DNA from 3 places in the Chryseolinea sp. T2 genome. Region 1 is predicted to be linked to each of the others. Evidence: riboswitches for the same ligand, from Rfam matches in the RefSeq annotation. Region 1 holds a riboswitch; each other region holds the start of a gene.
The links. Region 1 has a riboswitch for S-adenosylmethionine ahead of WBG78_RS11290 (hypothetical protein). Riboswitches for the same ligand answer to the same signal wherever they lie in the genome.
Positions count from the first base shown of each region.

Region 1 (3,283 bases):
CAGACGATGAACACGGCCAGCAATGGACTTCATGTGAAGTACTTTGCGCAATCATCACAGGAAACTGATGTAAGAAGCTTTCTTCGTACACTTAAGATACCTATTCTTTTGGTGTGGGGCTTGCAAGATAAGATCACTACGCCGGAGGTTGCGCTGCAGTTTCATGACTTGCTACCAAACGGAACAGTCAGGTTCATTGACGAATGCGGACATTTGCCGATGGTCGAGAGACCCGATGAATATGCGCGCCACGTATTAGCGTTTCTGGAACATGGTCAATAAAAAAGTGCTGCGTGTTTACTCAGCAGCATTTAGCTCGTGATTGTAGTTCTTTTCGCCGGCATAAATGCTGAATGGCAGAACGTTTTGACGAGGCGGCAGGGGGCACGTTGCGTAGGGCGTAAAGACACAAGGTGGATTGTAGGCTTTGTTAAAGTCGAGTACAATGTTGCCGTTTGGATCTTCATGACTGACGTATAGATATCGTCCTCCGGCGTAAGTTTCCCTGCCGCTCGTTTCGTCAGCTATGATGATAAAATATTCTGACTTTCCGCCTTCCAGAACATCAAGACGATATTCCTCGTCCTGCCACTTAAAAGATAACGTACCCGGCGACGCCTGCGCCGTTGTCTGCCCTATGACATTCGTGATATCGATCGTATTGCCCACTGAGGGTTGGAATTTGGCTTCGATCCGATAGGCAGGATTGATCTGAAATCGTTCGACGCCATGAAACGAATTAAGACCTTTCATGGTTAAATCCCGTACGCGGACGCCGAATTTTCCATCGCGACGAATGACTGTCCATGCCGCACGATCATTCTCCATAAGTGGCTGCCTGGTAGAGTCCGAATTGAAGACGACTTCATTCTGAATAGCCCTCCCGTTAATACGTGCATCAGCGATTTTATTTAAGTGAACCTCAACTCTATTTTCCACGACAAGAAAGTATCCGGCTTTTTCGGAGACAGTGCTATCCGGAAACACAATCTTGTTTGAACCACCTGTTCCGAAAGTATTTATGCCTGGCTCCAGCCAGTACAACCCCAACAGATTCAACCACCCGTCACGCGATTTTACCTGCTCAATGCGATGGGCATGCCAATCGTTGATCTGCTTTTCATATTCAGCAAGCTGTTCCTGGGATAGGCCTGATTTACCCGTACAACACGTTGCCACAGCAAAAAGTAGGAGTGCCAACACCCGTTGAAGCATAAGTTGACTTGATTTGATTAGGAGGAAAAAGTGTCTCAAGGTTGTTGAAGTAATTGTTGTGACGATTCTGATTTGTCTTCTGCGCTGCGTTGTGAAACCCGTTCACGAGAATAGTTTATAACTTATCCTGAACGCAACGTGGAGCGAATACAAGAATTCAAAGATATGTTATGAAATGCTTCCTGACTAAGTTCCCGCACATTACTGAGCGAATAAAAAGTGCCCATGTCTGAACAACAGTGCATTCGTGTGAATTACATAAAAAGGTAGAAGCTCGAAGTGCTTGATGGCGATGTTTTCATAACAATAAAAAAATATTACTACTGTGTTTGGATATTTCCGCATGTAGGCTACATTTGTCTATCGATTTAGTAGATAAATCAATTCCCACCAGATTGATTTTATACAGAAGAGGGGAGAGAATAGGCTCGGAGAACCTCTAGCAACCTGTCACCACCAGGATAAGGTGCTAACTCCTACCAATTAATAATTGGAACTATAAAAGATAATGAAACCGATGAAAACAATTTCGTCTGTCCGCGACAAGAGTGAAGTCGCGTCTTCAAAACTTCTGCTTTTGATTAACAGCTGTTGTTGCTGTTGACCAACGTGTTGGCTATTCGACGACCGAATAGCATATATGGCTTTCGGATGCACCAGCTTTCAGTCGTATTGGTGGTATGTCTGCAAACTTAGGTGCATTCCGTGGCCACCCATCTCAAAATATTTTACTGCTCATTTATTGCTGAATTCATACCATGAAATCTTTCATTTCAATACTTACAATATATTTTCTAACAGCCATAACGTCTTCTGCTCAGAATGCGGAGAAGAAGGTGGTCATCACCGGTGTTCGCTTTTCATATCCTCTCGTTGAGAAGTGGATCGAGGCGTATAAGGTTGTGAACCCGGATGTGAATGTTGTCATTGAGACCAGGACGACAACAGATCCTGCCAAGTATGACCTCCTGATAGAAGCGTTTGATCAGGATGCGAACATCAAAGAGTCAAGAGAATTTCTTTATATCGGCCGCTATGCGTTGCTACCAGTAGCAAATGCGCAATCGGCATTTGCATCTGAGTTTGGTGAGAAGGGTCTGACAAATGAATTGATCAAGCAGATCTATTTCAACGACATCTACGCGGATAAAAAGAAGCAGAAGGAAATCAAATCTCAGTTTACCATTTACACCCGTCTCCAAAAGGCGGGTGCTCCAATCACATTTGCAAAGTATTTCGGATATGAGCAGACAAACATCAAAGGCAAGGCTATCGCTGGTGCTGATGAACATCTTGTAAAAGCCTTGCTTAAGGACAGCACCGGAATATCCTATAACGTGCCCGGCTTGCTCTTCGATCTCAAAACCAGGCAACCGCTCGCAGGACTCAAGATTATTCCTGTAGATGCTGATGGTAATGGAAAAGTTTCCGACGACGAGCGTTTCTATGGAACCCTTGATACCGTTCTCGATAAGATCGAAAGTGGTCAGATCAAAAATATCCCAGTCGAGTTCCTACATCTTTCAATTGCCAAGAATAGCACAAACGAAGAAGCGCTGAAGTTTCTGCAATGGGTCGCCAGCAATGGGCAGGAGACCCTTGAAGGTTTCGGATTCCTCAAGCTTGACCCTAAGCGCCTTCAGGCCGAGAAAGCAAAGTTTGACGTAGCAGTTAATTAATCAGCGCCACCACCCTAATAAATCTATTACATGAGAAAATTTATACCCGTCATTATATTGACGTTGTCCTCTATTGCCGTGTTTGGACAGGAAGTTATTCGCGGCGTAATTAAAGACGACGCGGGAGGGCCACTGCCGGGGGCCACGATTCTTGTTAAAGGAACTAATAGTGGAACCGTTGCGGACGTCGATGGAAACTTTTCGGTCAAACCAGCAGGAGAGCTGCCGATCACCCTGGTCGTTAACTCTGTGGGTTTCAAGACTCAGGACGTAGAAGTATATGAATTGAGTGATGAAGTTATTGAAGTAGCCCTTAAGTCTGATAACGTACTTGATGAAGTTGTTGTCATAGGATATGGAGAGATTAAACGCCGCGACATAACGGGCTC
Region 1 covers NZ_JBBCAU010000003.1:362,744-366,026, reverse strand. The annotation lists gene WBG78_RS11300 (alpha/beta fold hydrolase) at 1-282, shown strand, start outside; gene WBG78_RS11295 (DUF1684 domain-containing protein) at 298-1,215, opposite strand; SAM riboswitch class I at 1,614-1,720, shown strand; gene WBG78_RS11290 (hypothetical protein) at 1,974-2,894, shown strand; gene WBG78_RS11285 (SusC/RagA family TonB-linked outer membrane protein) at 2,925-3,283, shown strand, end outside.

Region 2 (3,283 bases), on a different contig from region 1:
GCGCGCTTCAGCTCTTCGATGTCAATAGGTTTCAGAAGATAATCTATAGCTGAGAATCTGAAGGCTTTGATTGCGTATTCTGAATACGCGGTAATGAAGATCACGTCGAAGTCTACGTGATCGACTCGTGTAAGGAGATCGAATCCCGTCTCACGCTGCATTTGAATATCCAGGAAGACCACATCGGGTCTGTGCGATCGGATGGCGACTAAAGCTTCATCCACTGTCTGGCAGAGTGCCAGCACTTCCACATTCTGGCAAAAGTCCTGGAGAAGGATCTTGAGGTTCTCCAGATTCTTTGCCTCGTCATCGACAAGTATACAACGAATCATACAATCGGTTGCGCCAACTTGTATCCGATTTTTCAGTACACTTCGGCGCCAGGGGTTTTTCGATGTGCAACCAAACAAAATTTTAAGGTTTTATTAAGGTAGAAACATGAAGGACCTTACCTCGTCAATTTTTTCCACGGGTCAATACTTAATCGCATTAGATTCAGCGTCACGTACGCGCACACGGGCTCGAAAACGAATGTGTATGGTGTCCTGCACCTTCATGGCTCTCTTCGCACACGATTATAACACGGGAAAAATTTTACCTTTTGAACGAAAACGCATGCTGACTGTCGATCGTGACTTGAATCGGAGCGCGGTTCGCTCCGATTAATGTAATTTCATGCAAACGTTTCGAAAAAGTGACGATGTTACAAAACATGGTCCTGGTGTTTACGCTCCAATAGATACTTCATGCTTCGTGTTGTTATGAGTTTGGAGAGTCAATTCGTTCAAGGCCCGCGAAAGATCATCAATGAGATCATCAGCATCTTCGAGACCAACCGATAGCCTGATGAGTCCACCCGATATACCGAAGTCAGCATGACGGGAAACAGGTATCGAAGCATGAGTCATTGTTGTTGGGTGTGCGATCAGGCTCTTGATGCCGCCGAGACTTTCAGCCAGTTTAAAGATCTTCGTTGACGAGACAACCTTAGATGCGGAATCAATGTCGTCTCTCTTCAAACGGAATGAAACCACGCCGCCAAAGTACCGCTGTTGAGCTTTTGCAAGTTCATAGTGTTCATGGGAGGGTAATCCTGGATAATACACCTCAGCTACCTCGGGACATGATGATAACCATCTTGCAACAGCAAGTGCATTTTCTGAATGTTGTCTTACGCGGAGATCAAGGGTTTCGAATCCGCGAATGAGCAGCCAGCTTTCGAATGGACTTAATACTCCACCTGATGCATTCTGAATAAACAGAATGTCTTTGCCAATCTGCTCGTCTTTCGTGACTACGAGGCCTGATATTACGTCACTGTGTCCGCCGATATACTTCGTTGCGCTATGCACAACTATGTCGGCACCAAGTAATAAAGGTTTTTGAGAAACAGGCGAAGCAAACGTGTTGTCGATGGCAAGAAGAATGCGATGTTCCTTTGTAACCTTTGCCAATGCAGAGATGTTGATGATGCGGAGCAAGGGATTGGTGGGAGTTTCGGCCCATAGTAATTTCGTTTTGTGCGTGATAGCTTTTCTTACTGCAGCAGTATCATGCAGGTCGACGAATGTTGTTGAGATGCCAGCCCGATGAGCGAGCGTTGTGAGCAACCGATAGGTTCCTCCATAAATATCGTTACCTGCTATTACGTGGTCGCCAGCACTAAGCAGTCGAAGTACTGCGTCGATAGCGGCCATGCCACTGGCAAAGGCCGCGCCTGTGGATCCGTGTTCAGCTTTTGCAACGACCTCTTCGAGTACTTGTCGTGTTGGGTTGCCGGAACGTGTGTAGTCAAAGCCTTTGTGGTGACCAGGAAGGTCGTGTACGAAAGTTGTGGTTTGATAAATGGGAACTGATACTGCGCCTGTGAGTTGGTCAACCGGAATGCTTTGAAGGATTTTAGTTTGCTCTTTCATGATTGTAATTGGTTAAGTTTTGCGTTTTGTGCGTCAACTAAAACCTTACCATGAAGCAGCCGGAGGAGCAATAAAAAAGCTCTTCCGACAAGTCAGAAGAGCTTTGATGATATCTGAGATCTGATCAATCGCTAATTCATAACTTATCTTCCCCTGTTTCCAGGGCTGGAATTGGCACCATTCTTCTGAGAAGCGGTTGCCAAGACATCATAGGGCCATATCCCTCCGTCTTTCGTGATAAGATTCTAAAGAACGACAATGCAAAGGACAACAAGCTGGTTCAGAAATGCAAGCATCAGATGTATATTTTTATTTAAAGCGATAAAAAGGGCCGTCCGACCACAAGCCATACCGTTGTGAGGTCAAAAATCACCTGATCAAATGGACCCAACCTTTCAGCATTTGAGTGTTGTTAGCGGGATCCACGGAATCGAAAGTCACCTCGGCAACATAGTAATACACACCAGATGATAGGTCTTGTCGATTGGAATCCTTTCCATTCCAGTCTATATAAATGGACTGGCTATCGTTACCAACGCGGGCATATTGGGTGTAAACTTCCTGCCCCCAACGATTGTACACTGTGAAGTTCACCGTCTGTACAAAGCGTGCGCATTTCAATCTCAGCTCTGCCGGGATACAATCGCCTTCACCACAATCGAAGCCACGAATACTGTATGCGCTGAATTCATCATTAACATTGTCGCTATTGGGAGTAAATACATTCGGCAACTCATAATAAGGACAATTGTCAATGCACAGCTCATCACTTTGTTCCCCGATGTTTCCGGATACATCGACCGCAGCGATCTTATAACATCGCGCGAACGATAACAGGTGATTGTCTATGAAGAAAGTATCTCTGACATTTTCGGCAATGAGTGAGAACTCTCCTCCTTTTATTGAAGAGGCGTAAACATTATAGGCACGAATGTCGCGCCGGCATGGCGCCTCCCCGGGCGCGTTCCACATGATCACATTGCTGAACGATTCTTTATCACAGTATTTAGTGTAGTAGTCCTGGCAGTCGACAAAGTCAAGCGTATTGCGGATTGGGGGCAAGGGTTTGCAGGGAGGAATGGTATCCCCAGGCTGAGCGCAGATGATCTGTGAGAAATTGTTGAGCGGCTGAGGGATCTTTGGATTCCCATAGCCACCCCGTGTCATGATGCGATAACAATAAGTTTCATTTTCGACCAATGGCGTCTTGTTCCATTGTCCTTCATCCAGGTATATAAATCCCGACGTATTCGCATCGACGCTGTCTATTAATATCAGATCTGCTTCCGTTGCTCCCTCCGGACCGCGGTAGATCAGATGTTTGTTTGGTGTAGTGTTGATCTTGTTCGACCAGGGCACTGTTGCGC
Region 2 covers NZ_JBBCAU010000001.1:818,325-821,607, reverse strand. The annotation lists gene WBG78_RS03465 (LytR/AlgR family response regulator transcription factor) at 1-332, opposite strand, end outside; gene WBG78_RS03460 (trans-sulfuration enzyme family protein) at 726-1,916, opposite strand; SAM riboswitch class I at 2,057-2,160, opposite strand; gene WBG78_RS03455 (gliding motility-associated C-terminal domain-containing protein) at 2,286-3,283, opposite strand, start outside.
Region 2: another riboswitch for S-adenosylmethionine. It lies ahead of WBG78_RS03460 (trans-sulfuration enzyme family protein); the one in region 1 lies ahead of WBG78_RS11290 (hypothetical protein).

Region 3 (3,283 bases), on a different contig from region 1:
GCCCTCGTCTCAGGTCGTTTTTGGTAGCGGCAAAATAGCCGGTAAGTAGTTGTCCAGGCTACTCAATTCTGGTCGCGCGTCAGATCTTTCGTCCTGGTGAATTCAATCTAGCTAAACAGTTTCGTCTGTCTGGTGTTCAGTTCATAGAGGTATAACATCATACCGTCTTTAAGTCCCACCTCGGGCACAAGCATGCTCGATGCCTTCGCCCACTCCATAACCTTAACATAGATCTTGCCTGCCGGAACGATAACATCAGCGCGATCGGGGTTCATCTGTAACTTGTAAATGCGGTCGTCAATGGAATGACTTTCAATAAGCGACTGAACTGATTTGATCTTCCGCAGGGTAATCGTTTTGCCGGGACGTTGTTTTGCGAGCTCAAATATCTTGGAGATGTTGCCGCCCGTTCCTACTGCAGTAACGCGCCCTGGTTTAGACTTCAATGATTCCACTACCCACGACTGCATGTTTTCCCAGATAACGGGTGAATCGGTGTTTTCAAGAACACGAACAGAACCAATTTTGAATGAACGCGTTTTTGTCTTCTTACCCTGGACGTAGAGATTGAGTTCGGTGCTACCGCCCCCGACATCGATATGAAGATAGGTTTTGTCAACGAGGTATGATGCAATTGCTTTATTGATCAGTTCCGCTTCGCGATTGCCATCAATTACATCTATGGTTAATCCCAATTCTTCGTACACGCGCTTAACCACATCGGCACCGTTATCGGACTCGCGCATAGCCGAAGTTGCACAGAACATGTAGTCGGTAACTTCATACAACTCCAGGAGGAGTTTAAATGCACGCATCAGTTTAATGAACTTAGCGATGCTCTTGTCGCTGATGCGGCCGGTAGAGAAAACGTCATGACCAAGACGCAAAGGGAAACGAATGTATTCAAGTTTCTTCAGTGTGCCTTTGCCAGCTGAGTCTAATACGGTCGAAACCTGAAAGCGAATGGCATTGGAACCAATGTCGACTGCGGCTAGTTTCATGAACGTTCAAATTTAACTATTGAACTTTTATTTTATATAGTTATTAACGTACTTTGCCACACTTATCCAGAAAGACCGAGGGATTGGGCCCTTTGACGTCTTAGCATCCTATTCCGAAATCGAAACCGGAATGTTGTGCTAAATCCCTTCTCCGAAAGGAGAAAAGATAAGTAACCCATCGCACTGAGGGCTCTCTGGATAGAATATCTAACGGGAGCTACCATGAAGATCCAGGACATTCTACAGGAACGCATTTTGATTATTGATGGCGCCATGGGTACCATGATTCAGCGTCATACACTCACTGAGGAAGATTTCAGAGGCGAACGCTTTAAAGATCATAAGCATGTGCTGAAGGGGAACAATGATGTGCTGTCTATTACACGTCCCGACATCATTAAGGGCATTCATCGTGAATACTTCGAGGCAGGTGCTGACATTGCAGAGACCAATACATTCAGTGGCACAACGATCGCGCAGGCAGATTATCACCTGCAGGATGCGGTTTACGATTTAAACTTCCAATCGGCGCGCATAGCCCGGGAGGTAGCTGACGAGTTTACAGCACGTGAACCACACAAACCGCGTTTCGTTGCAGGCGCCATGGGCCCTACAAACAAGACAGCATCAATTTCTCCTGATGTAAACAATCCGGGCTTCAGGGCAATCACCTTCGATGAGCTCGCTGCTGCATTCAAGTTGCAGGCGCGGGCACTCATGGACGGCGGCGTTGACTTGCTGCTGCTCGAAACAATTATCGATACGCTCAATGTGAAGGCCGCGCTGTTTGCCATTCAGGAACTCTTCGAAGAAACAGGCAAGCAAATTCCTGTTATGGTTTCGGGAACAATCACTGATGCCAGCGGACGAACTCTTTCCGGACAAACGACAGAAGCGTTTCTTATTTCGGTATCACATGCACCATTGCTGAGCATCGGATTGAACTGTGCCCTTGGTGCTTCGTTGCTACGTCCTTATCTGCAGGTGCTTAGTGATAAAGCTCCCTTCTTCGTGAGCGCATACCCCAACGCCGGATTGCCGAATGAGTTCGGACAATACGACGAGACACCCGAGCAGATGGGACGTCAGATCGAAGAGTTTCTGAAGGAAGGTCTTGTCAACATGCTGGGGGGATGCTGCGGCACAACACCAGATCACATCAGAGTAATTGCCCAACTCGCATCAAAATATAAACCCCGTAAGGTCACGGCAGAAGTTACTGCCTGATGTAGGTCACCTGTTTTCATATGAATCCAAATACGTTCTATCTCTCCGGACTTGAAGCGATCGAGATCACGCAGCAGTCTAACTTCATAAACATTGGCGAACGAACCAACGTCACAGGCTCTGCGAAGTTTCTGAAGCTTATCAAAGAAGATAAGTTTGATGAAGCATTGGCTGTGGCACTTGATCAGGTGCGCGGTGGCGCCCAGGTTATTGACGTCAATATGGACGAAGGAATGATCGATTCGGAAGCGGCAATGGTTAAGTTCCTTAACCTGATGGCTTCCGAGCCGGAGATTGCCCGCATTCCGGTAATGATCGACTCCTCAAAATGGAACGTTATTGAGTCAGGTCTCAAATGCCTGCAGGGAAAAGGCATTGTTAACTCCATCAGCATGAAGAGCGGGGTGGAGGATTTTAAGCGTCAGGCTAAGCTTGTAAGGAGATACGGAGCAGCCGTCGTCGTTATGGCATTCGATGAGGCTGGTCAGGCAGACACCTATGATCGTCGTATCAGTATATGCAAACGCGCATATGATATCCTCGTTAATGAACTGGGCTTTCCTCCGCAGGATATCATATTTGATCCTAATATTTTTCCGGTTGCCACCGGTATTGAAGAGCACAGGAATTATGCTTTGGATTTCTTTAATGCAGCCAAATGGATAAGGGAGAACCTTCCTCATGCGCATGTAAGCGGCGGAGTGAGCAACGTTTCGTTCAGCTTCAGAGGTAATCAGAAAGTTCGTGAAGCCATGCATGCGGCCTTCCTCTATCATGCGATCAAAGCGGGGATGGACATGGGCATTGTTAATCCTACGATGCTTGAAGTTTACGATGAAGTGGAGAAGCCATTGATGGAACGCGTCGAGGATGTACTACTTAACCGGAGAGATGACGCAACGGAACGGCTGCTGGAATACGCGGAGACTGTAAAAGGTACTTCTAAGAAAAAGGAAATAGACGAGGCGTGGCGTCAGGGAACGGTTGAAGAGCGAATCACCCACGCACTGGTAAAGGGAGTTGTCGACTTTATTGATCAGGATACGGAAGAAGCC
Region 3 covers NZ_JBBCAU010000002.1:919,739-923,021, forward strand. The annotation lists gene WBG78_RS08620 (Ppx/GppA phosphatase family protein) at 108-1,001, opposite strand; SAM riboswitch class I at 1,061-1,174, shown strand; gene WBG78_RS30770 (homocysteine S-methyltransferase family protein) at 1,224-2,228, shown strand; gene metH (methionine synthase) at 2,249-3,283, shown strand, end outside.
Region 3: another riboswitch for S-adenosylmethionine. It lies ahead of WBG78_RS30770 (homocysteine S-methyltransferase family protein); the one in region 1 lies ahead of WBG78_RS11290 (hypothetical protein).